2 regions of the Arthrobacter sp. AOP36-F1-5 genome follow, and region 1 is predicted to be linked to the other one. Evidence: predicted binding sites of a transcription regulator. Region 1 holds the regulator's gene; the other holds the start of a gene.

Region 1 (14,983 bases):
CGGCAGACGGCCATGATCCCTTGCGGGGACACGGTGTCGGCCATGGCGGCCAGCACCTCGGGGCTCGCGGTGCGCAGCCTGACCCTGGTCCGCGGCCGCGCCAGATCCGGGTGTCGCTGGAGGGCTTCAGCGGTGGCGAAGACCTCCTGGACGATCCCGCGTTCGCCCCCGGCCACCATGGTGTCGTGGCGTTGCAGTGCCTCACGGACCGCTTGGGGTCCCTCGGCCAGGAAAGCAGCCTTCTTGGCACGGCCGGGCCGGGTGGCCAACCGGGCCACGTCGCGGACGCGTTCGGCCCGTGGGTTGGTCATTTCGATCTCAGCGTGGTGTTCGGCGCTCATGGGAAGAACCTTATCGGTGTCGGGCGCCGCAGCGCACAGGTGGTCCGGCCACCACTAGTGGTTAACGGCCGAGGGGACGGAATCCGCTTGGAATTCCGTCCCCTCGCACCATGCGGGCCGTGGCCCGCGGCGCAGTGTCCTACTTGGAGAACTGCTGGCGGGACTCGCCACCTGCCGGCTCGAAACCGGCGGCCTTGGCGGCCTCGACGGAGTTGAACCAGAACTCCGGCTGCGTCTGGTCGTACCAGGTCGAATCCGGCACGTGGTACTTCATCGACTGGTTGCCCTTGATGACGTAGCCCGCGGGGGCTTCCTCGCCTTCAACGGCCTTGACCATGCCTTCACCCTCGGTGGCCTTGGCGGCCTTCGGGGCGGCGGCCTTGGGGGCGGCAGCCTTCTTGGCGGCCGGAGCAGCCGGTGCCTTCGTGGCGGGCTTCTCGGCGGCCGGGGCGTTGACGTCGGCCGGGAGGGCCTCCTTGGCGACCTTGACCAGTGCGCCGAACGCGTTGGCGTCGGACACGGCGAGATCGGCGAGCATCCGGCGATCAACCTCGACCTCAGCGGCCTTCAAGCCCTGGATCAGACGGTTGTAGGTCAGGCCGTTCGCGCGGGAAGCAGCGTTGATGCGCTGGATCCAGAGGCGACGGAAGTCACCCTTGCGCTTGCGGCGGTGGCCGTAGCTGTAGACGAACGAGTGGAGCAGCTGCTCCTTGGCCTTGCGGTACAGGCGCGAACGCTGACCGCGGTAGCCCTTGGCCCGTTCGAGAACGACCCGACGCTTCTTGTGGGCGTTGACTGCCCGCTTCACACGTGCCACGTGTGTACTCCTTAATATCTTGTCCTCGGGATGCCTGCCTATCGGCGACCTGTCCGGGGGAACTCCATGGATGGATGGGAACTCGTGGTTCCCGGTGCGTGTGCTTAGAGGCCCAGCATCCGCTTGATGGTCTTGGTGTCCGCCTTGGCAACGATCCGTTCGCCCTTGAGCTGGCGCTTCAGGCTGGAAGGCTTGTGCTCCAGGTAGTGACGACGATTGGCCTGCTGGCGCATGATCTTGCCGCTACCGGTGAGCTTGAAGCGCTTCTTGGCGCCACTGTGGGTCTTGAACTTCGGCATATCCGCCGTTCTCCTTACGTGCTCCCGTTGCCCTATCGGACCGGGGATCTTTGAGGCTTCCTGTATGGGAAACCGTGGGTCAAGTGCTGCCCCCGACAGGGGCTGGCCACACCGGGCTATTTACCCGGACGAGGTTTCGGAGCCGCGGTGGGCTTCGGAGCCGCGCTGGGCTTCGGTGCCGGTTTCGGCGCAGGCTTCGGGGCCGGCTTGGCGGCCGGCTTCGGAGCTGCTGCGGGCTTCGCTGCAGCGGCCGGCTTGGCTGCCGCTGCCGGCTTCGCCGCGGTCGACGGCTTGCTGGCCGCCGCTGGCTTGGTCGCTTCCGCAGGCTTGGCGGCTTCCGCAGGCTTGGTGGCCGGTTCGGCCTCGGGGGTCTGCGGGGCTGCGGCTGCCTTGGCTTCTGCTTCCTTGGCTGCTGCGGCGTCGACCTTGGCCTTTTCGGCGTTATCCGCCTCGACCTGGGCCAGACGCGCCTGGAACTCGTCCGGAAGGTTGTCACCCAAGGACTGGGTCATGGCCGGCTGCTCGTCCGAGGTATCGACGCGGTCTTCCTTGGTCGCCTTGGACTTGGCCTTGTCGTTTTCACGCTGTGCCTGACGGCGGGCTTCGGCCTTGGCCTCTGCCTTGTTCTTCAGCGGTCCGACGACCATGACCATGTTGCGGCCGTCCTGACGCGGGCTCGACTCGACGACGCCGACTTCGGCCACGTCTTCGGCGAACTTGTTCAGCAGGCGGATGCCCAGTTCGGGACGCTGCTGCTCACGACCACGGAACTGGATCATGGCCTTGACCTTGTCGCCAGCGCCGAGGAAGCGCAGGGCATGCCCGGTCTTCGTCTCGTAATCGTGCTTGTCGATCTTGAGGCGGAAGCGGACTTCCTTGAGGACCGTGTTGGTCTGGTTCTTGCGTGCCTCGCGTGCCTTCACCGCGGCTTCGTACTTGAATTTGCCGAAGTCCATCAGTTTGCACACGGGCGGCTTGGCCGTCGGCGCCACCTCGACCAGATCAAGGTCGGACTCCGCGGCCAGACGCAACGCGTCCTCGATGCGGACAATGCCCACCTGTTCGCCGTTGGGTCCAACCAGCCGCACCTCTGGGACGCGGATTCGATCGTTAATGCGTGGATCGCTGATGTGTCGCTCCTGCTTTTCGTAGTTCGAAGCCGCCAGCAACAAGAGAAGGCCTCCAGCTGCTGGGCAGATGGAGGCCTGGAAAATCGGTTCGGCTGCTCGCGCATGCCACGGAACCCGTGGTTCCGTCCCGAAGTGACCCGGCAACCTGAAGCGGTTACTGCGGGTGGGAGTAGGCCTCCACTTGCATACTCGTTTCGTTGTTCCCGACGGATCCTTCGCCCGGTGGGGCGGAATCCGCTGAGTCAGCAAAACCAGTCGGTCTGTGAAAAGCTTAGCAGCATGAGTACCCCTGAAACCAATCCGGACGCCACCTTCGGCGAGACCAACGAGGTTCGCGACATCGCTGAAGTAGCGGCCGTGGAAGTCATTACCACCGCAGCCGTGCACCTGATGAGCGCGGCAGCCGTGAAGTGCGGACTCGCCGAAGGCGAAGACGCGGAAGACCTGCAGGACCTGGATGAAGCCCGCAAGCTCATCACCGCACTGGCGGGTCTGATCACGGCAGCAGCACCCGAAGTCGGCTCCCAGCATGCCGGCCCGCTACGCGACGGCCTGCGCTCCTTGCAGCTGGCCTTCCGTGAGGCCTCCAACTACCCGGATGCCCCGGGGCAGGGTCCCGGCGAGAAACTCACCGGGCCCGTGAACTAGGGCTTCGACCACCATTCCCAGGGAGGTCGCCACCCCGGTGGCGGCCTCCTTTTCGCTGCCCGGCCCGGGGGTCCCTGCCGCCGGGTGGCGTAGCCGTTCACGCGCGGGCCGGTGGTCCCTGGAGTCCGAGTTCCAACGAATCGACCCGGGCACCGAATTCCGGGTCGGCTCCCAGCGTGCGTTGCAGTCGCTCGACGGTGTCGGTGACGTCATCACGGGCCATCCCGGAACGCAGGGAGACCTCCACGCGCAGCTCCGGGCCCGGGCCTCCCCCGGCCATGACCGTCCCATCGGCGGTGCGCGAAGCAACGCCCCGGCCCGGGGCCGCGGTGATCCCGAGGATGGCGGGATCGGCGTCGGCCGCGGCCTGCAGCAGCGGCAGCAGGGTCTCGTCGGCGTAGCTGGGGGTCCACTCCTGCTGTTGGGCCAGCGCCCACATCGCGGGCCGTCGCAGGACGAAGGTGGCCTCTGCCGCGGGGTCGATCACGATGAGCTGGGCCTTTTCGGCCACGGCGGACAAGGCGGCCCGCGGAGCGTAGACGGCCACGGGGCGTGCTTGCCCGTGCCAGGCCTGCAACCGGTCGACACTGCTGAACACCGGCAGGGCGGGGCGGCCGTCAGGGGCGGTGATGGTCACCAGCGCCATATCGGCTTCCTTGTCTTCGGTGAATCCGTGGTCCCCGAGGCCCCCTTCGGCCAGGGTCGCGACCACGGGCACGAACACCCTGGCGTGGGCCAACGCCTCGTGGACCATTTGTTCGGTACCGGAGCCGGCCTTCAGCGCGGTGATGGCTTCGAGGTAGCCGGGGTCGGCCGTGCCGTCGTCATCATCGAAGTGGTGCAGCGGGTTTCCCCCGCCCGACAGATCCCGTCCGGCCCAGGATTGGCCGGCGGAGTCGGTGGCTTCTCCGGCGCGGAGCAGGGCGGCCTCGATATGTCCTGGCAGGTGGCGGCCGATCCGCTGGTCCGTGGGAGCTTTCCCGCGGGGTGTTCTGGCGGCCGCGTTGGATGCGCCGTCGGTCATCGCTACCGCCGGCCGGCGACGTCGAGGGCCTGGGGCAGGGTGAACTGCCCGGAATACAGGGCCTTGCCCACGATTGCGCCCTCGACCCCGTCGGGCACCAAGGCACGTAGTTCGCGCAGGTCATCGAGGCTGGAGATCCCGCCGGAGGCGATCACGGGTCGACTGGTTCGGGTGCACATTTCACGCAGCAGGTCCACGTTCGGACCGCGCAGTGTTCCGTCCTTGGTCACATCGGTCACGACGTAGCGGGCGCATCCGGCGTCTTCGAGCCGGGCCAGCACGTCCCAGAGGTCTCCCCCTTCGCTGGTCCACCCGCGGCCGGCCAACGTGGTTCCCCGCACATCGAGTCCGACGGCGATCTTGTCTCCGTGCCGGGCGATGGCGCGGGCCGTCCAGTCGGGGGCTTCCAGGGCAGCGGTACCCAGGTTGACCCGGGCGGCACCGAATTCCAGCGCCCGTTCCAAGGATTCGTCGTCCCGGATTCCGCCGGAGAGTTCGATCTTGATTCCCAGTTCACGGGAAATCCGGGCGACGGCCTGGGTGTTGTTCCCCCTCCCGAATGCGGCGTCCAGGTCCACCAGGTGCACCCACTCGGCGCCGTCTTGTTGCCAGGCCAGGGCCGCTTCAAGCGGGTCACCGTACCCGGTCTCGCTGCCGGCTTCGCCCTGGACGAGGCGGACGGCTTGCCCGTCGGCGATGTCCACCGCGGGCAGGAGTTCGAGGATGCTGTTGCTGGTCACGGGGATCTTCTCCGGTCTTCGTCGAATAGGTCGTGGGGGGGGTGGTACGCGGCGTCTTGCCGGGAGGGGAAGACTACTTCAGGGTCATGATGTAGGCGGAAAGCAGGGCCATCGCCGCCAGGACCCAGGTCGCGATGATCCAGGAGATATGGGCCTTTTGCTGACGCAGCGACAACGCACCACCGGCGAGGATGCCGCCGACCGCCATGAGGATGAGACTCCACATCAGGACAGGGTTCCCAACCAGTTGGATAGCAGTTTCGCCCCTGCTTCGCCTGACTTCTCCGGGTGGAACTGCACGGCCGACAACGGCCCGTTCTCCACGGCGGCGATGAAGGGGCCCCCGTGATCGGACCAGGTCACTGCCGGGGGGCTCATACGCGGTTGGGCCACCGGGAAATCCCAATGCTGGACCGCATAGGAGTGTACGAAGTAGAACCGCTCGTCCTCGAGACCGGCAAAGAGCCTGGACCCTTCGGCCGCCGTGACGGTGTTCCAGCCCATATGCGGGACCACCGGCGCCTTGAGCCGCTCGACGGTTCCGGGCCATTCCCCGAAACCGGCGGTCCGGATACCGTGTTCGACCCCCTCATCGAAGAAGACCTGGTGGCCGACGCAGATCCCCAGGACCGGACGGCCCCCGGCGATCCGGCGCCCGATCAACGGTCCTGCCCCGACCTCGCCGAGGGCCTTCATCACGCTGGCGAAGGCGCCGACTCCTGGAACGACGAGACCATCGGCCCCACGAATGTCATCCGGTTTGTTGCTCAGGGTGACTTCGGCTCCGACGTGTTCGAGCGCGCGGACCGCGGAACGGATGTTGCCCGATCCGTAATCCAGCACGGTGATCCGGGGCCCGGCCATCTACAGGGCACCCTTCGTGGAGGGGATCATCCCGGCGTTGCGGGGGTCTGGTTCCACGGCCTGGCGCAAGGCGCGGGCGAAGGCCTTGAACTGCGCTTCGACGATGTGGTGCGGGTCCCTGCCGCACACCAGTCGCATGTGCAGGCAGATCTGTGCGTGCAGCGTGATCGATTCGAAGACGTGGCGGGTGAGCGAGCCGGTGAAGTGCCCGCCGATCAAGTGGTATTCCTGACCAGCCGGCTCACCCCCGTGGACCAGATAGGGCCGTCCCGAGATGTCGACGACCGCGTGGGCCAGGGCCTCATCGAGCGGGACCGAAGCTTCGCCGAAGCGGCGGATCCCCGCCTTGTCGCCCAGGGCGGTGCGCAGGACCTCGCCGATGGTGATGGCCACGTCCTCCACCGTGTGGTGGGCGTCGATGTGGGTGTCGCCGGTCGCCTGGACCGTCAGGTCGATCAGCGAGTGCTTTGCCAGCGCCGTGAGCATGTGGTCGTAGAACGGGACGCTGGTGCTGATGTTCGCGACACCCGTGCCGTCCAGGTCGAGTTCGACGGTGACGGTGGACTCGCTGGTGGCACGCTCCATGCGGGCTCGGCGACCGCCGAGCAATTCTGCAGACATGGGTATTCCTTCGGTGTGGGTGGGGCGGGCGGCGACGGTGGCGGCCCGCAGGTTAAGTCTAGCTGTCGTGCCCGGAGCCGGTATCCGCGGCGGGGCTCAGGAGGCCCTCCAAGGCCTGGAGGAATGCGGTCGTCTCGGTCTCGGTTCCAGCGGTGACCCGCAGATGACCGGCGATGCCCACATCTCGGATGAGTACCCCGGCCTCGAGCAGACCCTGCCAGATGGCACGGGAATGCTCGAGCCCGCCGAAAAAGACGAAATTGGAGTCACTGACTGCCGGTTCCAACCCCAACCGGGTGAGTTCGCGGACGATCCTGTCGCGTTGGCCCTTGATGTCCTCGACCGTGGCCAGCAGCGCATCGACCTGTTTCAAGGCGGCATTGGCGGTGGCTTGGGTGACGGCCGAGAGGTGGTAAGGCAGACGGACCAGGCGCAGCGCATCGGCGATTTCCGGGGCCGCCGCGAGATAGCCCAGCCGGGCCCCGGCCAGCGCGAAGGCCTTGCTCATGGTCCGGGTGACGATCAGTCGTTCGCGGCCGGGCAGCAGTGTCAGCGCGGATCCGGTCCCGCTGAGTGCGAATTCGGCGTAGGCCTCATCGACGATGACGATCGCCTGGCTGGCACGCCCTGCCTCGTATACCGCTTCCACGACGTCCAGTCCCAGGGCGGTACCCGTCGGGTTGTTCGGCGAACAGAGGATCACGATATCCGGCGCCGCCTCCGTGACCTGGTCCGCTGCGGATCGCGCGCTGAGTCCGAAGTCACCGCTCCGCTCTCCGGCGAGGTAGGTGGTGTCGGTCCCGCTGGCCAGCAACGGGTACATCGAATACGTGGGCGGGAAGCTCATCACGGTGCGTCCCGGCCCTCCGAAGGCCTGGAGGATCTGCTGCAGGACCTCGTTGGATCCGTTGGCGGCCCACATGTTCGCCGCATCCAGCCCGTGTCCCAAATAGTCGGCGAGGCGTTCGCGGAGTTCGGTGAATTCACGATCCGGGTAACGGTTCAGGGACGCAGCGGCGGCACTGACCTCTTCGGAGATGGCCCGGCTTACTGCCTCGGGCAACGGATGGGTGTTCTCGTTGACGTTCAACAGGATGGGCACGTCCAGTTGCGGTGCGCCGTAGGGTTCGATGCCACGCAGGTTTTCACGCAGGGGCAATTTGGCCAGTCGTTCCAGCTGATCACTCACGACCCCATTCTATTGCCCGTGCCCCGCAGTCGGGAATCGGACCGGGTGACAGGGTCATAAAGCGGGCCTAATCGCCCGTGGGGACGAAGATCTCCTGGCCCGGGACGAGGACCGATCCGTTCAGGTCGTTCATTTCCGTGATTTCCGCCATGACGTCACGGCGGTCGCGCTGCGGGGCGAACTCCTCGGCCAGCGCCCAGACCGTGTCGCCCTCCATGACGGAGACGGTCGTGGCTTCCACCGCGGTCGTATCCGATGCGTCCGAGGCCATGACCGGGGCGGTGAAGATGCCAGCGAGGACGAGCAGGGCGGTGGCTGCCAGCATGACCGGCAGGCCAATGAGGATGAAGCGCCCCCGTCGCGTCAGCTCCAGCCGGCCCCGAGGGGTGGAGGCACGGGCCGGGGCGGTGGTCGGAACGGAGTCCGCCTTGAGGGACACCGGGGCTGCGAGTGCGATCTGCGCCATGGTCTGACCTTCCTGTTGTCCGCCGAAGCGGGTTCTCGTTGCGGGTGTCGAACCCGATCTTCGAACTCATATTCGAACTTCTATCTCATTTTTAGCATCTATGTACGAAGATTGTCGAGACACGTTCGAATAAATCTTTGAATGAAGTCCGTGACTGCCCTAGAGTGGAAGCCATCGGCTGGATGGATGAGAGTCCACCAGTTGCATCCGACACATTGCGCACAGCCCCGGTACGCCGGCGATTTACCAGGACGGGATGGATCATGAGCTCAGCGGAGAATCCGGCGCCGAAGAAGGCACCGAAGGGGTTGACTGTCCGGCAGAGGCGGATCCTGGAAACCATCCAGGAGGCCGTGACCGCCAAGGGGTATCCGCCGTCCATGCGCGAAATCGGCGATACGGTCGGGCTGGCGAGCTTGTCCAGCGTCACCCACCAGCTCGCCCAGCTGGAGAAGCTCGGCTACATCCGGAGGGATCCACGCCGCCCCCGGGCCATGGAGATCCTGCGCCCGCTGGCCCCCGAGGTCACCGGGACCCCGGAGGCCTCGCAGCCGGCTCCCGCCCCGCGGGAACCGGAGCAGCTTCGGCCCCGGCTGACCGTGGTGGACTCGGATGATTCCGACGAGGTGGCCCGGGTTCCGCTGGTGGGCCGCATCGCCGCCGGTGGACCAATCCTGGCGGACCAGGCGGTCGAGGATGTCATGTCATTGCCACGCCAACTCGTCGGGCACGGTGAACTGTTCATGCTCAAGGTCAGCGGGGATTCGATGGTCGAGGCAGCCATCTGTGACGGGGACTGGGTCGTCGTCCGCCGTCAGCAACATGCGGAGAACGGCGATGTCGTCGCGGCGCTGCTCGATGACGAGGCCACGGTGAAGACCTTCAGGCAGCGCGACGGCCACACGTGGCTGCTGCCACAGAACCGCCAGTACGAGCCGATCCTGGGCGATCATGCCACCGTCATGGGCAAGGTCGTTTCGGTGATGCGTTCGATCTAGGCCGCGGTGTACTTCCAGGAGGGCCCGTCCGCGGACGGGCCCTCCTTTCATGTCTAGTCCTCGCTCGCCGCCAGACGCCTCAGCGACCCCAGCACGACGTCCTTGTCCGTGGTCGACCACATCGGGGGCAGCGACGCACGCAGGTAGTTTCCATAGCGTTCGGTGGCCAGCCGTGAATCCAAGACGGCCACCACGCCACGGTCCCCCGTGGAACGGATCAACCGGCCTGCCCCCTGGGCCAGACGGACTGCTGCATGGGAGGCGGAGACGGCCATGAAACCGTTGCCCCCATGTCGGGCAACGTCGCGGCTGCGTGCCGTGGACAGCGGGTCGTCGGGGCGTGGGAAAGGGATCCTGTCGATGACCACCACCCGGCATGACTGACCCGGCACGTCGACTCCCTGCCAGAGGGTCATGGTCCCGAACAGGCAGGTATCGCGTTCATCGGCGAACTGCCGGACCAACGTGGACATGCTCGACTCGCCCTGGCAGAGAATCTCCGGGTCCACCCGTGGCCGCAGCGCTTCGGCGGCCTCCTCGGCGGCCCGCCGGGAGGAGAACAATGCCAGTACTCCCCCGCCGGAGGCCCCGATCAGGTCGGCGAGCTCATCCAGGGCCTCGGTCGATACGTTTCGCGATGGTTTGGGCAGATGCCGCGCAACATAGAGCATCCCCTGCCGGGCATAGTCAAAGGGGCTACCGACATCGATGCCCGTCCACGCGGGAGCCCCCTCGCCGAGCAGCCCCAACGATCCGGCCACCGGTTCGAAGGCAGCACCTATGGCCAGGGTCGCGGAGGTCAGGACGACCGTGCGGCCGTCGAAGAGGCCCTCACGTAATTTGCCGGCCACCGACAGTGGAGCGACATTGATCGTCGCGGGGGCCGAGTCATCCGGGGCGCTGTAACCGGCCCCCGGGGTGAAGTTGCCTTGGCGGGATATCCAGACGACCTCGCGTTCATCGGCGGGTCCATCGAGGCGTTCGCACTGTTCCTGCAGATACATCAACTGCGAGCGGGCCATCTGGCGTCCGCCGTCAGCGGTTTCGCCATTCCCCGGTTTCGAGTCGGACAGGGCCGTACGCGCCGCTTCGCGCACGGCGGCGATGGCGGCGACCTGCTCTTCGTTCAGCCCCTTGGGCAGCAGCCCGGTCGGCACTCCCTCCAGGGAGTCGGACAGGGTCTTACCCGCCTGGTTGAGGGCTTCGACAGCGACGCCTTTGCAGTTTCTGCGGGTCGCGGTGGCCGCGGCGGCAACCAGCGCTGCCGAGATGGGGCGGGTCACCGAATTGGTGACCCGGTCCTGGAGTTCATGGGCCTCGTCGATGATCACCGTGTCAAATTCCGGCAGCACCGCCAATCCCTCGAACGCCGAGACGGCCAGCAAGGCGTGGTTGGTGATCACGATGTCGGCATCGCCGGCCTTCTTGCGGGCCAGTTCGCTGAAGCATTCCTCGGCCATCGGGCACCGCTGGGCACCGAGGCAGTCCATGGCACTGACGGAGACCTGCCGCCAGGCACGTTCGCTGACCCCCGGGACGAGATCGTCCCGGTCCCCCGATTCGGTTTCCTCGGCCCATTCGCGTACGCGAACGACTTCCTGGCCCAGTGCCGAAGTGGGCCCCGTGCCGGCGGTCAACGGGCGGGCCGCCCCGTCATCGCCCAACGCGAAGAGCGCCCCTTCATCCTCGTCGGGGTAGCCGCCTCCCAGCTTGTACTTGCAGACATAGTTCGATCGCCCCTTGGCCAGGGCGACATCCAGGTGCCGCGGCAGCTCGTCATCCAGGTTCTCCAGGAGCCGGGGAACGTCCCGACCGACGATCTGGGCCTGCAGGGCCAAGGTCGCGGTGGAGACGACCACCGGTTTATCTGCTTCGAGGGCGTGGGCGATCGCCGGAACCAGATAGGCCAGCGATTTACCCGTCCCGGTGCCGGCCTGCACCAGGAGGTGCTTTCCGCTTTCGAAGGCCTCCACGACCTGTTTGGTCATCTCATGCTGTCCGGGCCTGCTTTCCCCGCCCATGCGTTCGACCGCCTGATCCAGGAGGGCGACCACCTCTTGTACTTCAGCCATGTACGACGAACTGCTCCAATTCCGCGGCGAGTGCACCGCGTACCTTCACGGACAGACGGGTCCCTTCATCCAGGTGCTCGGTCTCCAGGATCTCCGCGTCGGAGCCGTGCAGCCGGTGGACCAGATCACCACGGTCATAGGGAATCAGCAATTCCATGGCCACATCCGGACGGGGGATGGCTTCGCTGATCGCCGCAAGCAGTTCGGGGATCCCCCCGCCGGTCCGGGCAGAGACCACCACATGGTTCGGTTCGCGTTGACGAATGCGTTCGACGACGAACGGATCGGCGATATCGGCCTTGTTCAACACGATGATCTCTGCAATGTCCTGCGCGTCGACCTCGGTGAGGACCTCCCGGACCGCATGGATCTGGCCTTCGGGGTCGGGGTGGGAGGCATCGACCACGTGCAGGATCAGATCGGCGTCGGCGATTTCCTCGAGGGTCGAGCGGAAGGCCTCCACCAGTTGGGTGGGCAACGACCTGACGAATCCCACGGTATCGGCAATGGTGTACCCCAAGCCATCTTCGGTTTCCGTGCGCCGGACCGTGGGATCCAGCGTGGCGAACAGTGCGTTCTCCACCAGCGCCCCGGCGTCGGTCAAGCGGTTCAGCAGCGAGGACTTTCCCGCGTTCGTGTACCCGGCAATGGCCACCGCCGGAACGGCATTGCGTTTCCGGTTCGAGCGTTTGGCATCACGTGCCGGTTTCATGCCCTTGATCTCGCGACGGAGTTTGGCCATGCGGTCACGGATCCGTCGACGGTCCAATTCGATCTTGGTCTCGCCGGGGCCGCGTGATCCGATGCCACCGCCCGCGGTCCCGACCCGGCCACCGGCTTGGCGTGACATGGATTCGCCCCAGCCACGGAGGCGGGGAAGAAGGTATTCAAGCTGGGCCAGTTCGACCTGGGCCTTGCCCTCACGGCTCTGCGCATGTTGGGCGAAGATGTCCAGGATCAGCGAGGTCCTGTCGATGACCTTCACCCGGACGATGTCCTCCAACGCCCTGCGCTGGGATGGAGCCAGTTCGGAATCGACGACCACGGTATCGGCCCCGGTGCTGGCCACGACATCGCGCAGCTCCTGGGCCTTGCCCGAGCCCAGGAACGTGGCTGGATCCGGTTTCAAGCGGCGCTGGACCATGCCATCCAGGACTTCCGATCCCGCTGTTTCGGCCAAGGCGGCCAGTTCCCGCAGGGAGTTTTCCGCTTCCTGGGACGTTCCTTCGGTCCAGATTCCGGCGAGTACCACCCGTTCCAGCCGAAGCTGCCGGTTTTCGACCTCGGTGACGTCTTCCAGCTCGGTGGACAATCCGGCGACGCGGCGCAGCGCATGGCGTTCGGACAGATCGCGCTGGTCGCCATCGCTTGATGAGTGTCCGTCACCCTTGCCGTCCAAGGCCAGGGCTTTGCCGCCCAGCGGCGCCTGGGCGCGCCTGTCGTCAGCACGCTGGGGCGTGGCACGGTCGGTGGCATCGTCCGTGGCCAGAATACGGTCGATGACGGATTGGATCTCGTCCTCCGGGAGGTTTCGATCGTCCGGGTTGGGCTCGTTATGAGTGGTCATGTTCCCCTTTGAAAGGATTCGTACACCAATTCTAGTCCGGGTCACCGACAGGTGGCTGGTTTCCTCCACAGGCCGAAACCCGAGAGTGCCCGAACCGTGAGTGATTGGGATAACTCTATCACTGAAACCGTCGGGCCGGGAAGACCAGGATTCGCTTTGGCGTCACCCTGACGGTTAATCTTCAACCCATGGGTTCGGACCACTACTTCAGCGCACAACCGTCGACGCCATTCACCCGCAGGAGCGTCCGCGTGATGCTCGGCGGCACGGAACACGCCGTCAACACCGCCGGAGGCATCTTCAGCCCGGATGGAATCGACAAGGGAACCGCGGTCCTGCTGTCCGGGGTGCCCGCCCCGGCGGCGGAAGGCCACCTGCTCGACATCGGCTGCGGCTGGGGTCCGATCGCCTTGAGCATGGCTCTGGCTTCCCCCTCCGCCACCGTCCATGCCGTGGACGTCAACCAGCGCAGCCTGGAACTCACCCGCGAAAACGCGCAGGCCCTGTCCCTGGACAACGTGGTGGCCACGGCCCCCGAAGCCGTCGATGACGACCTGAGGTTCCAGACCATCTGGTCCAATCCCCCGATCCGGGTGGGCAAGGAAATCCTGCATGGGATCCTGCTCCACTGGTTGCCCCGGCTGGCTGTCGGCGGAACTGCCTGGTTGGTCGTCCAGAAGAACCTGGGCTCGGATTCACTGCAACAGTGGCTGGTTCGGGAACTCCCCACCGGGTTCATCGTCGATCGATACTCCAGCGCCAAGACCTTCCGCATCCTGAGGGTGCGCAACACCACGGATGCCTCCGGCGTGGGCACGACTCCCTCGAAGGACTAGACCAGGGTCCCCTCGGCCACCAGTACCGCAGGTCCCTCCAGGACCACATGCTCGCGGCCCTCGGGAGCCGTCACGAACCGTACGGAGACGGTCCCGCCGGGAACGTGCACGTCCCAGCGGCGTGCCGAGGCCCCACCGGCCCAGTGTCGGGTCGCCACGACGGCGGCGCAGGCGCCGGTGCCACACGAAAGGGTCTCGCCCACACCGCGTTCATGGACGCGCATGCGGATGGTTCCGACACCGTCGTTGACCAGCGGATCCGACGGCAACACGAACTCCACATTCGTCCCGTGCTCGGGGACGGGGTCGACCACCGGCATCCGGTGCAGATCCAGCTGGTCCAGCTCGGTCGCCTCGGAGAGCGCGACGACCGTATGCGGGTTGCCCATGTCCACGCTCAGGCCCGGGCGCGGGACCTCCAACGAGGCGTCCACGATGCTGTCCAGGGCCCGTTCATGGGCCTGGTCGGGGAAGAGGAACTCCCACGGGCCCATGTCCACCGAGTACCCGGCGGCAGAGCGGGAGACCACCTTCACCCCGGCCCGGGTGCCGATCGTCAGGGAATCGCCGTCGGCCAGGGAAACCAGAGCACGGGAGACCAGGAAATGCACGAAGACGCGCACCCCGTTCCCGCACATCTCGGAGACCGAGCCGTCGCCGTTGCGGTAATCCATGAACCATTCGGCCTCCGGGTGCCGGGCCAGCAACTCCCGCCCCTCGGCCAGGGTCTCTGAACGGATGGCACGGATCACTCCGTCGGCTCCGAGGCCGAGATGACGGTCGCAGAGGGAAGCCACCTGCGCGGGAAGGATGTCCTGTCTGTTGTCCGGGTCCGAGAACAGGATGAAGTCATTGCCCGTTCCATGGCCCTTGGTGAAGTCCAGGCCCGAGAGGGCCGACAGGGTTCCGCTGGGGTGATCGGATTCCGTAAAGCTCATGGTCCCAGCCTACGTGCCCGGGGATCCTTCGAATTCCCGCACGGATGCTTCCAGCGCTGCCCACAGATCCGGGTCCGCGGCATCGAACCAGTGGACCCGGGGATCGGCCCTGAACCAGGTGATTTGGCGGCGGGCGAAGCGGCGGGTGGCCACGGTGGTTGATTCGATGGCCTGCTCGATCGTCGCGGTGCCTTCCAGCACCTGAAGGAACTGGGCGTAGCCGATGGCCCGGGAGGCGGTCCTGGTCTCGCGCAGACCGAGGGCCGCCAACGACTCCACTTCGTCCAGCAGCCCGGTTTCATGCATGGTGCGCACCCGGTGTGCCACCTTGGCGTGCAGCAGTTCGCGGTCGATGTCGAGTCCGAGTTGGAGCGTGGGTTGCCGGTAGTCGCGGCGCGGCATGTAGGAGCTGAAGGGCCGCCCGGTCAGCTCG
Region 2 (14,983 bases), 1.7 Mb from region 1:
TTGCCGGCGGAGAACGCCGCCGCCATGTTCTTCCTGCGCTTGGGAGGCATGTCGTCGTCGTATTCCAGACGGACCTTCTTGCCCTCCGGCAGCATCGTCTTCAGGTGTTCGGTGGCCTGGTCACCGAGGCATTCGGCATCATCGCCGGCGGCCGGGGCCAGGACGTTGAGCAGATCAACCGTCTTTTCCTTGCCGTCGACGTCGGCGATGAAGGTATCGCCGTCGAGCACCCGGACGACGACCCCGCCGAATTCAGGGACGTGGTTGTCCTTGAAATTGATGCGGCAGCCGGCCAACGACGACGTGACGACGAAGACTCCGACGACAACGGCCGCGGCCCTCTTCAAGGGGCGGTTGTTCAAAAGCGATGGATCCACCATGCGCTGGCCTCCAGTGGGTTGCGGGTGGTGTGACCACGGGCCGTGGACTACCGAATGTAGTACCACGGACCGGGATAGGCCAAGGCCACCCAACAAGTACGACGGCGGCCCGGTGGGCCACCCGGATCTATCGTCCGAGGCGCGCCGATGGCGCTAATGGTTGCGGAGGGGCGGGGTTGGACCCCGTTTCCGCGCATCCCGGGCGTCGGAGCGGGGCACAGCCGGGATGACATTCCACAAGGATTTTACCGTGGATCGACCGACAACCCCACATCGGCATGGTGCGCCGCCCTCAGGAGGCATGGGCCGGGGTGCTGAAGGCGGCCGCCGAACGCAGCGTGGCTTCCGCCTCCACGGGGTTGATCCGCGCCAGGGTCATCCCCGCGGTCAACAAGGCGAAGAGCAGACGGGCCCGCTCGTCGATCCGGGTTTCGGCCTGGGCGTCCGGTCCCTCCGGCGGGGCCTGATCCACGGCGGGCGCCGGCAGGTCACGGCGCAAGGCGGCAGCGAAGGCCCCGGTCACTTCGACCCGGTAGGCCTCCATGGCGGTACGCACCGCTTCGTCACGGCTGTTGCGTCCCGATGAGGCGGTGAGCAACAGGCATCCGCGCTGTGGGCCGACTTCCCCGCACACGGCATCGGCCAGGGAATCGAAGTAGGCGCCAAGCCCCGCGGCCCCGTCCCGGGCCGTGACCAGGACCTCGAGCCGGGGCCGGACCACCTGGTCCAGATAGCTCTGCACTGCCGCGTCGAAGAGCCCCCGCTTGGAGCCGAAGGCGTTGTAGATGCTCGAGCGGCCCAACCCCGTGGCCCGCTCCAGTTCGGGCATGGCCGCGGCATCGTAACCCGCGACCCAGAAGACGTCCCGGGCCGCTTGGATGACCTCATCCACGTCGAATGCCTTGCTCCGTGCCATGTGTCTCCTTCCGGCCCCGTCGAATCCCCCGGCATTGCGCTCGGGGTGAACTTCGCCTCAAAATGTTTATTTTGTATCGATCGTTCTAATATTATAGACCTATCGCAGTCAGCGATACCACCGACTTCAAGGGAGCAATTCCATGACTTCCAGTACACAGATCCAGCTCGCCCAGCGCCCCACCGGGTGGCCCGACCACGAGAACTTCCGCACCGCCGTCGTCGATCTTCCGGCATTGGGCGAAGGCGAGGTACGGGTCGCCAACGACTTCATCTCCGTCGACCCCTACATGCGCGGCCGGATGAACGACAACACCGGATCCTACATCCCCCCGTTCAACGTCGGCGAGGTCATGGGAGGCGGGGCCGTCGGCCGCGTCATCGAGAGCCGCGACGATTCGCTGGCCGAAGGCACCCTGGTCCTGCACGACCTGGGCTGGCGGGATGTCGCCCAGGGCCCTGCCGCAGGATTCCGCGCCGTACAGGAACTGCCGGGCCTGCCGGCGTCGGTCTACCTGGGCGCGTTGGGCATGACCGGCCTGACCGCCTGGGTCGGCCTGCTCGAGATCGCCTCCATGAAGGAAGGTGACACCGTCTTCGTCTCCGGTGCCGCCGGGGCCGTGGGGACGATGGTCGGCCAGATCGCCCGGCTCAAGGGCGCGGCCCGGGTCATCGGTTCGGCGGGCAGCCCCGAGAAGATCGAACTGCTGACCTCCAAGTACGGGTTCGATACCGCCTTCAACTACAAGGACGGCGATATCGCCGGCCAGCTGGCAGCAGCCGCCCCCGAAGGCATCGACGTCTACTTCGACAACGTCGGCGGCGAGCACCTCGAAGCAGCCCTCGGCACCCTGAAGACCGGTGGACGGGTGGCCCTGTGCGGGGCCATCTCGCAGTACAACATCACCGAGCCCGAGGCCGGCCCACGGAACATGGCCAACCTGATCACCAAGGGCCTGCGCCTGCAGGGCTTCACGGTCGGGAACTACACCGAGCACCTCCCGGCCTTCGCCGAACAGGCAGGGGCCAGGCTGGCGGCCGGGGAGCTCGTCTTCGACGAGACCGTGGTCGAGGGACTGGATCACGCGGTCGACGCGTTCCTGGACCTGATGCGCGGCGCCAACACCGGCAAGATGGTCGTCAAGCTCTAGCCGACACCATCCCGGGGCCCCGGCCTCCCCACCGCGGGGAGGCCGGGGCCGGATTCACGCGGTGACCACGGGCAGGTCGGACCATTCGGTGGTGTAGCGGGGCGAAGCGAATTCGCGTTTCATCGTCCAGGCCGCCGGTTCGGCCAGCCCGGCATGGCCCAACCCGATCGCCGCCTGTCCGAAACGGGCGCGCACATCCCCGAGCAGCGTCCCCATCCGGCGCTCCTCCCCCTCGGCCGTGAAGGCCTCGAAAGCCGCCTGGCCATCCGCCGGCTCCAGGCCCGAGAGCACCACCCCGGCCCGCACGTACCGCATCCCGGGGACCAACCGTTCCCGCATCGCCGCGACGGCGGTCCGGGTGAGCACGATCGGATCCTGCGTCGGCGCCGACAACCTCACGCCCACCACCGGATTCGCCCCCGGTGCTTCCGCGGATCCGGCAAAGCGGCTGACCCCGGCACTGACGGTGAGCATCGTGGCCCGCAATCCCTCGGCAGCCATCCGCGCGGCCCCGCGTTGGGCGTAGAGCGCCATCACCTGGTCCATGTCCGAGGCGGTGGTCACCGGGGTGGAGAAACTACGCGAGAACATGATCTGCGCCTTGTCCGCCCGCTCCTCGACCTCGGGAATGCACGGTGTGCCGTTGAGTTCAAGCACGGTGCGCTGCAGCACCACCGAGAACTTCTTGCGGATCACCAGCGGGTCCGCCGCCCGCAGATCGGCGATCGTTTCGATGCCCAGGGCGTTGAGGCGTTGCCCGTTTCTGGCCCCGACACCCCACAGCCCGGTGACGGGGACGCGTGATTGGATGCGGTGGATCTCCTCCGGCGGGACGCTGTCGAGTGAACAGACCCCACCCAGACCGGGGTTGTGCTTGGCCACGTGGTTGGCGAACTTCGCCAGGGTCTTGGTCGGGGCGACCCCCACGCAGACCGGGACCCCGACGTTGCGCCACACCGCTTCCCGGATCCGGCGCGCGCTGTCCCGCAGCCACGATTCGTCCCCCGGTAGCCCGATGAACGACTCGTCGATCGAGTAGACCTCCTGCCAGGCGCCGAACCGTCCGATGACCTCCATCACGCGGGACGACATGTCACCGTAGAGCTCGTAGTTGCTGGAGCGGGCCACCAGCCCCATGCCCTCCGCGCTCCCGGCGACCTGGAACCACGGGGTGCCGGTCTTGATGCCGAGCTGCTTGGCTTCGGGTGACCGGGCGACCACGCAGCCGTCGTTGTTCGAGAGCACGACGACGGGACGGCCTTCCAGTCGCGGGTCGAAGGCCCGCTCGCAGGAGACATAGAAATTGTTCACGTCCACCAGTGCCATGCGCCCGCGTCCGGGACCCGGCTCAGACATGGTGCAGGCAGCGGGTGACCACGCCCCAGACGGTGAGGTCCTCCAACGCCCGGACCATGACCGGACCGGTCGCGGGGTCGTCGGTGCGCAGCCAGACCCCATCGGCGTCGATGCCCAGGCGCCGGATGACCATTTCGGCCTCCAGGACGGCGATGACGACCCGGCCGTCGCGCACCGGAAGGGAGCGGTCCACGATCACCTCGTCCCCGTCGCAGATGCCCGAGGCGGCCATCGAGTTCCCCGCCACACGCATGATGAACGTGGACGTCCTATCGCGGATCAGATGCCGGTTCAGGTCGATCCCACCGTGGAAGTAGTCGCGGGCCGGGGACGGGAAGCCGCTGGCCTGGCGTTCCGCCGTCGGCCCGCCGGTGGCCTCATCCCCGCCGAAGGTGCCGGGCGGCGGGACATGCACGGGCTCCTGACCGAACACGACACCCCCCTGGAATAGAACAAACTTTCGATGACCAGCGTAGCATCACCGGCCCCGGTTCCCGAGCCGCCGTCGGGCACCAAAAAACCGGTCCCGATCGCAGGGATCGGAACCGGTTTGGTGGGCGGCGGAGCCTAGGCGTCGACGGTGATGACCGTGACGACGGGCTTGCGGCGCAAGGCGCGGTCGGACCAGCGCACCAGGGCCTGGGAGATCGCCCGTTCCGCGTCCGGCCCGGTCTTGACGCCCTTGAGTCCGTTGAGGGTCTTCTCCACGATGCCCACGGCCTTGCCGAGGTCCTTATTGGAGAAGCTGAAGCCCACCGGGAAGAACTCGGGGTCCTCCTCCAGGGCGCCGGTCGCCGGGTCCACGATGGCCAGCACGGTCAGCGCGCCGTCCTCGGCCAGACGGATGCGGTCCTGCAGGGACTCCTCCGTGGCCGCGCCGGCGACCATGTTCTCGACGTAGACGTAGTCGGCGGCGACGTTGCCCGAGACGCGGGCGACGCCGTCCTTGAGGTCGACGGTCACGCCGTCCTCGAGGACCAGTGCATTCTTGGGATCCACCCCGGTGCGCACCGCCAGTTCGGCGTTGGCCTTCAGGTGGCGGTGTTCGCCGTGGACCGGCATGACGTTCTTCGGGCGCACCAGATTGTAGCAGTACACCAGTTCGCCGGCCGAGGCGTGCCCGGAGACGTGGACCTTCGCGTTGCCCTTGTGCACCACGTTGGCGCCGAGCTTCGTCAGGTCGTTGATCAGGCGGTAGATCGAGGTCTCGTTGCCCGGGACCAGCGAGGAGGCCAGCAGGACGGTATCGCCTTCGATGAGGTCGATGATGTGGTCCTGGTTGGCCATGCGGGCCAGTGCGGCCATCGGTTCACCCTGCGAACCGGTGCAGATGATGACGACCTTCTCCGGCGCCATCTTGTCGACCTCCTTGAAGTCCACGAGCACGTTGCGCGGGATCTTCAGGTAGCCCAGCTCGCGGGCCGTGCCCATGTTGCGGACCATCGAACGGCCCACGAAGGCGACCTTGCGGCCGTACTTATGGGCGGAGTCGATGACCTGCTGGATGCGGTGCACATGCGAGGCGAAGGAGGAGACGATCACGCGGCGCGGGGCGGTACGCATGACGTTGTCGATGGCCGGCAGCAGATCGGCTTCGGCGGCCATGAAGCCCGGGACCTCGGCGTTGGTGGAGTCCGGCAGGAACAGGTCCACGCCTTCCTCGCCCAACCGGGCGAAGCCGGCCAGGTCGGTGATGCGGCGGTCCAGCGGGAACTGGTCCATCTTGAAGTCGCCCGTGGCCAGCACGGTGCCGGCACCGGTGCGGATCGCCACGGCCAGGCCGTCGGGGATGGAGTGGTTCACGGCCAGGAACTCGAGGTCGAAGGGACCGAACTTCTTGCGTTCGCCTTCCTTGACCTGGACCACGTTGGGCTTGATCCGGTGTTCCTGCAGCTTGGTCTTCACGAAGGCCAGCGTCAGCCGGGCGGAGATCAAGGGGATGTCGGCGCGTTCACGCAGCAGGTACGGGATGCCGCCGATGTGGTCCTCGTGGCCGTGGGTGAGCACGAGGCCCACCACATCGTCCAGGCGGTCGCGGATCGCCGAGAAGTCCGGGAGGATGACGTCGACGCCGGGGTGCTGTTCCTCGGGGAAGAGGACGCCGCAGTCGACGATGAGCAACTTGCCACCGTATTCGAAGACGGTCATGTTGCGGCCGATCTCTCCCAGGCCGCCCAACGGCATGACACGCAGGGCTCCCTTGGCGAGTGCGGGCGGGGTCTGGTGCTGCTTTTTTCTCAAGAGTGTCCGTTCTCTGTGCTGTTCTGGTTTCTTCGGTATCCGGCCGGCAGCGTCAGGTGAACAGTCGACGCCGGAGCGAACCGGGAAAATCAAGGGCTTCAGCGACCCACGGGCGGCAGAAGCATATCTACCTCGACTTTACCACCGCTTCGGCGCTACGCCGCCGTCGGGCCCCGCGCAGCAGCGACCCCGCGCGCTTCCGGAGGAGGAATCGTGCGGTGGACCGGTTATTCGGCGGGGTCCTGCACCAGATGCCTGCCCAATGCCTCGCGCTCGTCATCGGTCAACGCGCGGGAGGCCGCACCGTCGGCCGCCAACGGGACGATGACCGTGGTGCCCACGAACACGGTCGTCCCGTCCTGGACGCCGGTGTGTCGCAGGGTGAAGGATTTCGTCCCGATGCGCTCGATGCCCAGGCCGATGGTCATCGACGGGATGTATTCGGCCTGGGCCAGGTAGTCCACGGTCATCGAGGCGACGACCACCCCCATCAGCAACCGGGCGAACCCGTCCTCGGTGCGGATCCACCGCACCCTGGCTTCCTCCATGAGGGTGACGATGCGGGCGTGGTTCAGGTGGCCGTTGGCATCCTGATCCGACCAGCGCAAGGCAATGGTGACGTCCGTGGAACTCATGGCCCCACCCTACCGGGGCCGCTGGCGGCTAATAGACGACGTCGAAGACCCAGACCGCCAACGTCATGGTGGTCAAAGTGGTCAGGACCAGCGAGATGACGTTCAGCCAGATGCCGGCCTTGAGCATGTCGGAGATCTCGACGTAGCCGCTGGAGTAGGCGATGGCATTGGGCGGGGTGGCCACCGGCAACATGAAAGCACAGGTGGCGGCGATGGCGACGGGAACCACCAGGAGCATCGGGTCCAATCCCAGCCCGACGGCGACCCCTCCGATCAGCGGCAGGAACGCGGCCGCGGTGGCCGTGTTGCTGGTCAGTTCCGTCAGCCCCAACACGATCAGGGCCACGGCGGCGATCAGGACCACCACCGGCAGGAAGCCCAGGCCGTCCACTTGTTCGCCGACCCATTTGCTTAGGCCGGTTTCGGTGAATTGAGCCGACAGGGCCAGCCCGCCGCCGAAGAGCAGCAGGATGTCCCAGGGCAGTTCCTTGGCACTGCCCCAGTTCAGCAGCGGGACGCCCTTGCGCAGGTTCGCCGGGATGATGAACAGGGCCACGGCGACGCACATCGCAATGACGGCATCCTCGATGGAGGTATCGGGCCACAGCAGCGGCACGGTGATCCAGGAGGCCGCGGCGAGCACGAAGATCGCCAGGACCAGTTTCTCCCCGACGTTCATCCGGCCCAGCTTCTTGTACTCATCGGAGATGAGCTGGCGGCCGCCGGGGATCTCGCTGATCTCGGGCTTGAAGATCACGAAGGTCAGCAGGTACCAGGCCACCGCCATGAAGACGACCGACATGGGAACGCCCACCAGCATCCACTGTCCGAAACCGACATGGATGTCGTGGGCCTGTTGCAGATAACCCACCATCAGGGCGTTGGGCGGGGTCCCGATGACGGTGCCCAGCGAGCCGATGGAGGCGGAGTAGGCGATGCCGAGCATCAGGGCGATCCCGAATTTCGGGGGTACCTTCTTCTCATCGCTCATCCGCGCGGTCAACGCCAGCACCGACATCCCGATGGGCAGCATCATCACCGCCGTGGCGGTGTTGGACACCCACATGCTCATGAACCCGGTGGCGATCATGAACCCGCCGATCAGCTGGCGGGGCTTGGTCCCCACCAGCAGCACGGTGGCCAGCGCGATCCGCCGGTGCAGGTTCCACCGTTGCAGGGCCAGGGCGAGCATGAAGCCACCCATGAACAGGAAGATGATCGGATTCGCATACGGTGCCGCGGCATCGCCCATTCCGGCGACGTTGAGCATGGGGAACAACACGAGCGGAAGCAGCGCGGTGGCGGCCAACGGGATCGCCTCGGTCATCCACCACAGGGCCATCACGGTCGCCACCGCGGCGGTGAACCGGGCGGGTTGGGCCAGATCGCCGGGCAGCAGGAAGAAGACGACGACGGCCAGCACCGGCCCGGCGAAGAGACCGATCCGCTTGCGCATCAACACGGCCGGGCTTTGGGCGGATTCGCGCAGCCCGGGCGCCTGTTCGGCGTCGTCCTCCGCAGTGGCGTCCGGGGCATCGTTCGGACGGGTATCCGGTTCGTTTGACGGCGTTGTCATCACGGTCCTTCTGCTGGCGCGGACGGGATGGTTCGGTCCCGTCCGCCCACTATCTCCGATACGGGCTCTTCTGCCCAGAGCACCACGCGGGCCGGCGCGGACTTCAGGAACGCAATGCCGCCAACGCGAACCCCACCATCTCGGTGAAGGTCTCCTCGCGTTCCTGCGCAGTGAGATCAGAGCTGCCCGGGCTGCCATCGGAGACGGTGCCCAGCATCAGGGTCTCGATCTTTTCCCGCATGCCCACCGCATACAGGGCGGCGGCTTCCATCTCGACCGCCAGGGTGCCGGCCTCGACGAGCCGGGCCATGGCCTCGGGGTCGCCGTTGTAGAAGTCGTCGCTGGTCAGCACGGAGCCGACATGGACCGTCTTCCCGCTGTCCTCCCCATGGGCGACGGCGGCACGCAACAACCCGAAATCGGGGGTGTGGCTGATGTGGACACCGGGGAAACGCACCGCGGTCATCGCCGAGGTGGTGTGGGCTGCGGCGGCGGCGATGACGTCCCCGACCTTCAGCTGCGGTTGCATGCTGCCCACGGTGCCGACCCGGATGATCCGCTTCACCCCGTAGAACCTGGCCAGTTCGGTGGCATAGATGCTGATCGAGGGGCTTCCCATGCCCGAGGCCATCACCGACACCGGCTGGCCGTCGACGGTTCCGGTGTAGCCCTGGATGCCACGGACCTCGGTGACCAGGCGCGGGTCCTCCAGGAAGGTCTCGGCGATGCGCTGGGCGCGTCGCGGATCCCCGGGCATCAGCACGTGGGGTGCGAAGTCGCCGGGTTCTGCTGAGATATGCGGGGTGGCCATGACTCTCCTGGATGGTCGGGGGCGGTCGGGGTGGTTGCACGGGAGGATAGCATGACCGACATGGGAACCTCCTCACACCGTGGAATGCCATGACCGGTCGCCGCGAACGCTTCCGCGATATTGCCGAGACCTTCAGCCGGCACGGTTTGGGCTTCCTGCTCGCCGCCTTGGGCGTGGACGCCCGCATCCTGGGTCCCGCGGCCCGGTTCCCCGCAGGCCAAGGCCAGAACCAGGGGCTGCCCCAACGACTACGCCTGGCCCTGGAGGAGCTGGGGGCCGTGTATGTGAAGTTCGGCCAGGTCCTTTCCACCCGCTCCGATCTCCTGCCGGCCGAGTACGTGACGGAACTGGCCAAACTCCAGGACGGGACCCCCTCGGTGCCCTTCGACGGAATCCGCGAGGTCATCGAGGCCGAGCTGGGGCCCGAGGCCCCGAAGCTGCTGGCCACCATGGATCCGAGTCCGCTGGCCACCGGTTCCATCGGCCAGGCGCATCTGGCGACGGTGAAGGGCCGCGACGTCGTCGTCAAGATCCGCCGCCCCGGCATCGTGGAACAGGTCAACAACGACCTGGAGATCATGGCAGAAATCGCCAAGCTGGCCGAACAGGCCTCGGCCACCGCCCGGGGGCTGCATCTGGCCGATACCGTCGACGAGTTCGCCCGGACGCTGCGCGGGGAACTGGACTACCTCGCCGAGGGCCGCAACGCCGAACGGTTCGCCAAGGATTTCGCCACCGATCAGAAGGTCCACATCCCCGAGGTCTTCTGGAGCACGACGACGTCGCGGGTGTTGACCCTTGAGCGCATGCGCGGGCTGAAGATCACCGATGTCCAGGGACTGCGTGACACCGGGTTGGACCCCACGGACGTGGCCTCCCGGGCGTGCAACGTGCTGCTGCGCATGGTTTTCGAACACGGGTTCTTCCATGCCGATCCGCATCCGGGGAACTTCTTCGTCGAGGACGACGGACGATTCGGCATCATCGACTTCGGCATGGTCGGACACGTCAGCGACGACCTGAAACGCCAACTCGTGAAGCTGCTGCAGGCCATCGTGGTCCGGGACCCCCACCGGATGACCACCGCCCTGTTGCGGCTCTGCGGGGGCGGGCAGAGCACGCGGCGGGCGGAACTCCAAGCACATCTGGCCCGGTTGCTGGACCGCTACGCCGATCAGCCGTTGGCCCAGGTCCCGCTGACGCTCATCGTCAACGACGTGGTCGCCATGTTGCGTCGCCACCAGCTCCGACTCCCACCCGATACCGCCTTGCTCATCAAGATGCTGGCCATGGCCGAGGGACTGGGCCAGGAGATCGACCCGGCCTTCGACCTGCTCTCCGAGGTCTCGCCCTACGCGCGCCGACTCATGCTGGCTTCGGTCTCCCCCTCCGCCATCGCCGAACAGCTCAAGCTGATCGCCTCGGAGGCACTGAACCTCGGGTCGGAAGCGCCGGAACTGATTCGCCGGGCCACCGAAATCCTGGAAAGCGGAGGCGTGGACGTACGCATCCGCACCGAGGAACTCGACGAGCTCATGGACCGGTTGGACCATACCGGCAACCGGATCGTGGCCGGGCTGGTCACCGCCGCACTCATCACGGCGGTCGGCGGGCTGGTGGGCAGCCAGCCGACGCGTTGGCATCGCTGGCCCCAGGCCCTCTTCACCGCCGGCGTGGGTGGGGTAGGCGCCCTGGGCGGCTACCTGGCCTGGACCTCACGCCGACGGCGAAGCTGATCACGGCCGGCGTTCCAGCCCGCCGCCGTCCGGCGTGGACTCACTCCTGGAGCAACATCAGCGCCGCCCGTTCACCGATCATCACCGAGGGTGCGTTGGTGTTGCCGGTGGGAACCAATGGCATGACCGAGGCATCGGCGATGCGCACGCCGTCGAGACCGCGGACCTTCAGGGTGCGCGGATCCACGACGGCCTCGGCGTCCAAACCCATGCGGCAGGTGCCGACCTGGTGGTGATAGGTCACCACCGAGTCGCGTACGTACTGCTCCAGGTCCTCGTCGGCGACCTGAGGTCCCGGGTAGACCTCGGTGGCACCCCAGGCAGCCAAGGCCTCCGTGCGACCGATCCTCCGACAGTGGACCACCGAGGCCACGAGGGCATCGACATCGGCTCGTTCGGAGAGTGCCCGCAGGTCGATGCTGACCGGATCCGATGCTTCCGGCCCGGTCAGACGGACCTCTCCCCGGCTGTGCGGACGGACCAGACCGCCAAGCATCGAGAATCCCCCGTCGGCACCGGTCATCTCCCCTCCCGCATAGTCCTGCGAGTACATCGGCACGGAGAAGAAGATCGGTTGGGTATCAGGGACTTCCAGGTCCGGGCGGCTCTTGGCGAAGAGGTGCACCTCCGCGGGGGCGGCGGTCAGTTCCGGCACCGGGCGGTCGCTCGAGAAGATCACGGGTGACAGCAGGTGGTCTTGGAGGTTTTTACCCACTCCGGGAAGGTCGTGGACGACGTCGATGCCGACTTCTGCCAGTTCATCCGCCGGGCCGATCCCCGAGCGCAGCAGCAGCTCGGGGGAATTGATGACTCCGGCCGCAAGAATGGTCTCCGCCGCGCGCAACACCCGCTGGCCACCGCTATCCTCCACCTCCACCCCGAGGACGGTGCCGTCTTCGATGAGCAACCGGTGGGCCCGGGTCCCGGTGAGCAGGGTGAGATTCGGGTGGTCGGCCACGGGCTTGAGATAGGCGTGCCAGGTATTGAATCTCTGCCCGTCCCGGACATTGAGCTGCATCCGGGAAACGCCCTCGGGGTTCCCCGAGTTGTAGTCATCGTTGAGCTCGAAACCGGCTTCGACGGCGGCCTCGAGCATCGAGTCCTGGATCGGATTGTGCTCGTAACCGGTGCTCACGTCCAGCAGCCCGTCACCACCGCGTGTCTCCGAGGCCCCGCCATCGTAGTTTTCGATCTTCTTGAACAGCGGAAGAACGTCCTTCCAGGACCAGCCCGGGCACCCGAGGTAGGCCCAGGTGTCGTAGTCCTGGCGGGCGCCTCGGACCCAGATCGTGGCGTTCAGCGCATGGGAGCCGCCCATGACCTTGCCCCGCGGCAGGTGCAGGCTACGCCCTGCTGCCCCGTCCTGCGCAGTGCTGTAGTAATCCCAATCCTGTTCGCTATGCCAGAGGGCACCGAGCGTGCAGACATTGGCGATGTCGGGGTTGGTGTCCTGTTCCCCTGCTTCGATCACGGCGACCCGTTTTCCCGCGTCAAGCAGGCGTCTGGCGATGACGTTGCCGGCGGAGCCCGCGCCGATGACAAGGTGGTCGAATTGCTGGTCTTCCATGTGTTCCTCTCCGTGGCACGCGCGATGCGATCAACCAGGCGTTGTCGATGTGGGGGCGCGGTCTCGGCCGGTCAGCCGGCGATGACCTGCGGGACGCCCAGGGCCTTGAGTCCGGCGACGCCGAATTCGAGTCCGTAGCCGGACTGCTTGACCCCGCCAAAGGGGACCCGCGGGTCCACGGCCCCGTGCTTGTTGATCCACACGGTGCCGGCTTCGATGCGGGCGGCAACCTCACGGGCCCGTGCCGGGTCGGCCGACCAGACGGAGGCACCGAGGCCCACGTCCAAGCCATTGGCCATCTGCACGGCTTCGTCGATCGTCGAGTAGCGGATGATCGGCAGGGCAGGACCGAACTGTTCCTCGGCCACCAGCGGGTTGGCATTGTCGATGTCGGCGACCAGGGTCGTCGGGTAGAAATACCCGGGCTGGCCGGACTCCGGGTTCCCTCCCATGAGCATCCGGGCCCCCGAGGCCCTGGCGTCCTCGACGAGCTTCGCAACGATGTCGTATTGGGCCTGGTTCTGCAGCGGGCCCAGCACGTTCCCCTCGTCCAGCCCGATACCCATGGGCATCTTCCCCGCCACCTCGACCAAGGCATCGCAGACCTGGTCGTAGATGGCGTCCGGGACGTAGAGCCGTTTCATGGCTGCGCAGGTTTGCCCGGTATTGATGAAGGCCCCCCAGAAGAGGTCCTCGGCAATGGCTTGGGGGTCGACGTCGTCGAGCACGATCCCCGCGTCGTTGCCGCCGAGTTCCAGGGTCAGGCGTTTCACGGTGTCGGCGGAGGAACGAATGATCGCCTTGCCCGTGGCGGTGGATCCGGTGAACATGATCTTGTCGACGTCCTTGTGGGCGGATAGTGCCTCACCGACGTCGCGGCCGCCGGGGACCACCTGTAGCAACCCCTCCGGCAGTGCCTGGTTCATCACCGCTGCCAGGGCCAATACCGACAGCGGGGTGTATTCGCTGGGCTTGAGGACCACGGTGTTGCCCATGCGCAATGACGGGGCGATCTGCCAGACGGAGATCATCATCGGCCAGTTCCACGGGCCGATGGCCCCCACGACCCCCAGTGGACGGTAGTGCACCACGGCATGGGTTTCCCCGTCGTCCACCACGACCTCGGGTTCGAGTTCGAAAGCGGCTGCGGCCCGCAGCCAGGCCGAACACGCCCCCACTTCGAAGCGGGCGTTGGGCCCGTTCAGCGGCTTGCCCTGTTCGCGGGAGAGTAGTTCGGCCAACGCCTCGGCGGAGGCCTCCACCGCGTCGGCCGCCGCGTTGAGGTACTCGCTGCGCTCGGCGTGGGAGCGCGCGCCCCACCCCGGTTGCGCCGACCTGGCGACGGAGACGGCCGCATCCAGGTCGGCGGCGGTCTGCACGGGGGTCTGCCCGATGAGTTCTCCGGTGGCCGGGTCGCTGATGGCGCGGCCCTCCCCCGATCCGACGATCCGGGCCAACAGATCCTGGTAGGTCATTGTCGCGGTGGCCGGCTGCGTGCTCATGGGCTGCTCCTATGCTGCGTGCGCCGCCCGGGGGACGGCGCGTGGTGGTCACTGACCTCCCACTTTGCCGTGGAACAGCGCCGGTGTCTTGTCTTTCCGGGTTCCGGTGTTGGACGCCAGCGCAGTGTTCCCCGACCCGCAGCGGAAAGACTACCGGCCCGCCTCCTGGACGTCACCGTCCACCATCTCCTCCAGGGGGTCGACTTCAGGGGTCGAAAGGTAGCGTTCCAGACTGTCATCCAACTCGCGCAGCCACGGGGTATGGTGCGTGGCCGCCATCGTTCCGGTCTTCACCGATCTGTAGGTCTTATCCCGGTAGGTCAGGATGTTCTTCTGCTTATCTTCCTTCCAGGCCAGGAAGATCTCCACGACCTCATCGACGTCGAAGGGCGGGTAGTCGGTGGCCTCGAGCAGGTCACGGATGTAGTCGGCCTGGAACCGTACTTCATCGGCATCGCCGTCGATGGCCAGGAAGCTCTCACGCCAGCGGCGCATATGCTCGGTGCGCTCCTGGGCCGAGGGCAGCTGGGTTTGCCCGAGGATCACATCACGCACATACCAGGCTTGGGCGTCGAACATGTTGAAGGTGAACCACTGGTCCTGGGCACCGAGGTAGAAGAGCTTCTCGTTGACGTCGGAGACGACGCCGCGGTACAGGCCGTCCGGGTAGACGTTATTGGGCGAATTCAGCGCCACGTCGGCAGGAAGGAACGGGTACTTATGCAGATAGCCGGTGCACAGGATCACTGCGTCAACGTGGCGGGAGGTGCCGTCGACGAAGTGGACGATCTGGCCCTCGAACCGATCGATCAGCGGTACTTCCTGCATCCCGGTGGGCCAGTCGTAGCCCATGGGGCCGCTGCGGTAGCTCAGCGTCACCGAACGTGCACCCATCTTGAAGGCCTGGACGCCGATGTCCTCGGCTGAATAGCTGGCGCCGATCAGCAGGACGTCCTGATCGGCCAGCTTCTCGGCACCGCGGAAGTCGTGGGCGTGGTGCAAGGTCCCGTGGAAGGTCTCGATGCCTGCGAAGTCGGGGACGTTGGGGAAACTGAAGTGTCCGGAACCGACGACGACGTGGTCGAATTCCTCGGTCTTGCTGGTGCCTGCGGA

The links. Region 1 encodes LexA, which represses DNA repair genes until DNA is damaged. Its sites were predicted from a motif close to TCGAACANNTGTTCGA; they were not measured.
Region 2: a site for LexA is predicted at 4,251-4,266, ahead of AC3ZI9_RS02535 (LexA family protein). Genes of this name have one in related genera too.

What each region holds. Positions count from the first base shown of each region.
Region 1 covers NZ_CM176892.1:2,322,637-2,337,619, forward strand. The annotation lists gene AC3ZI9_RS10620 (TrmH family RNA methyltransferase) at 1-341, opposite strand, end outside; gene rplT (50S ribosomal protein L20, sunset domain variant) at 481-1,158, opposite strand; gene rpmI (50S ribosomal protein L35) at 1,263-1,457, opposite strand; gene infC (translation initiation factor IF-3) at 1,574-2,629, opposite strand; gene AC3ZI9_RS10640 (DUF1844 domain-containing protein) at 2,867-3,235, shown strand; gene AC3ZI9_RS10645 (SseB family protein) at 3,333-4,259, opposite strand; gene priA (bifunctional 1-(5-phosphoribosyl)-5-((5-phosphoribosylamino)methylideneamino)imidazole-4-carboxamide isomerase/phosphoribosylanthranilate isomerase PriA) at 4,262-5,005, opposite strand; gene AC3ZI9_RS10655 (hypothetical protein) at 5,073-5,225, opposite strand; gene hisH (imidazole glycerol phosphate synthase subunit HisH) at 5,225-5,863, opposite strand; gene hisB (imidazoleglycerol-phosphate dehydratase HisB) at 5,864-6,484, opposite strand; gene AC3ZI9_RS10670 (histidinol-phosphate transaminase) at 6,543-7,673, opposite strand; gene AC3ZI9_RS10675 (LysM peptidoglycan-binding domain-containing protein) at 7,741-8,139, opposite strand; gene lexA (transcriptional repressor LexA) at 8,403-9,137, shown strand; gene AC3ZI9_RS10685 (ATP-dependent DNA helicase) at 9,191-11,209, opposite strand; gene hflX (GTPase HflX) at 11,202-12,776, opposite strand; gene AC3ZI9_RS10695 (class I SAM-dependent methyltransferase) at 12,965-13,612, shown strand; gene dapF (diaminopimelate epimerase) at 13,609-14,550, opposite strand; gene miaA (tRNA (adenosine(37)-N6)-dimethylallyltransferase MiaA) at 14,560-14,983, opposite strand, start outside.
Region 2 covers NZ_CM176892.1:538,064-553,046, reverse strand. The annotation lists gene AC3ZI9_RS02555 (thermonuclease family protein) at 1-380, opposite strand, end outside; gene AC3ZI9_RS02550 (TetR/AcrR family transcriptional regulator) at 673-1,296, opposite strand; gene AC3ZI9_RS02545 (NADP-dependent oxidoreductase) at 1,439-2,446, shown strand; gene AC3ZI9_RS02540 (Y-family DNA polymerase) at 2,501-3,802, opposite strand; gene AC3ZI9_RS02535 (LexA family protein) at 3,795-4,217, opposite strand; gene AC3ZI9_RS02530 (ribonuclease J) at 4,370-5,986, opposite strand; gene AC3ZI9_RS02525 (acyl-CoA thioesterase) at 6,271-6,678, opposite strand; gene AC3ZI9_RS02520 (SLC13 family permease) at 6,707-8,254, opposite strand; gene deoD (purine-nucleoside phosphorylase) at 8,358-9,065, opposite strand; gene AC3ZI9_RS02510 (ABC1 kinase family protein) at 9,155-10,801, shown strand; gene AC3ZI9_RS02505 (GMC family oxidoreductase) at 10,842-12,368, opposite strand; gene AC3ZI9_RS02500 (aldehyde dehydrogenase family protein) at 12,440-13,870, opposite strand; gene AC3ZI9_RS02495 (trimethylamine monooxygenase) at 14,021-14,983, opposite strand, start outside.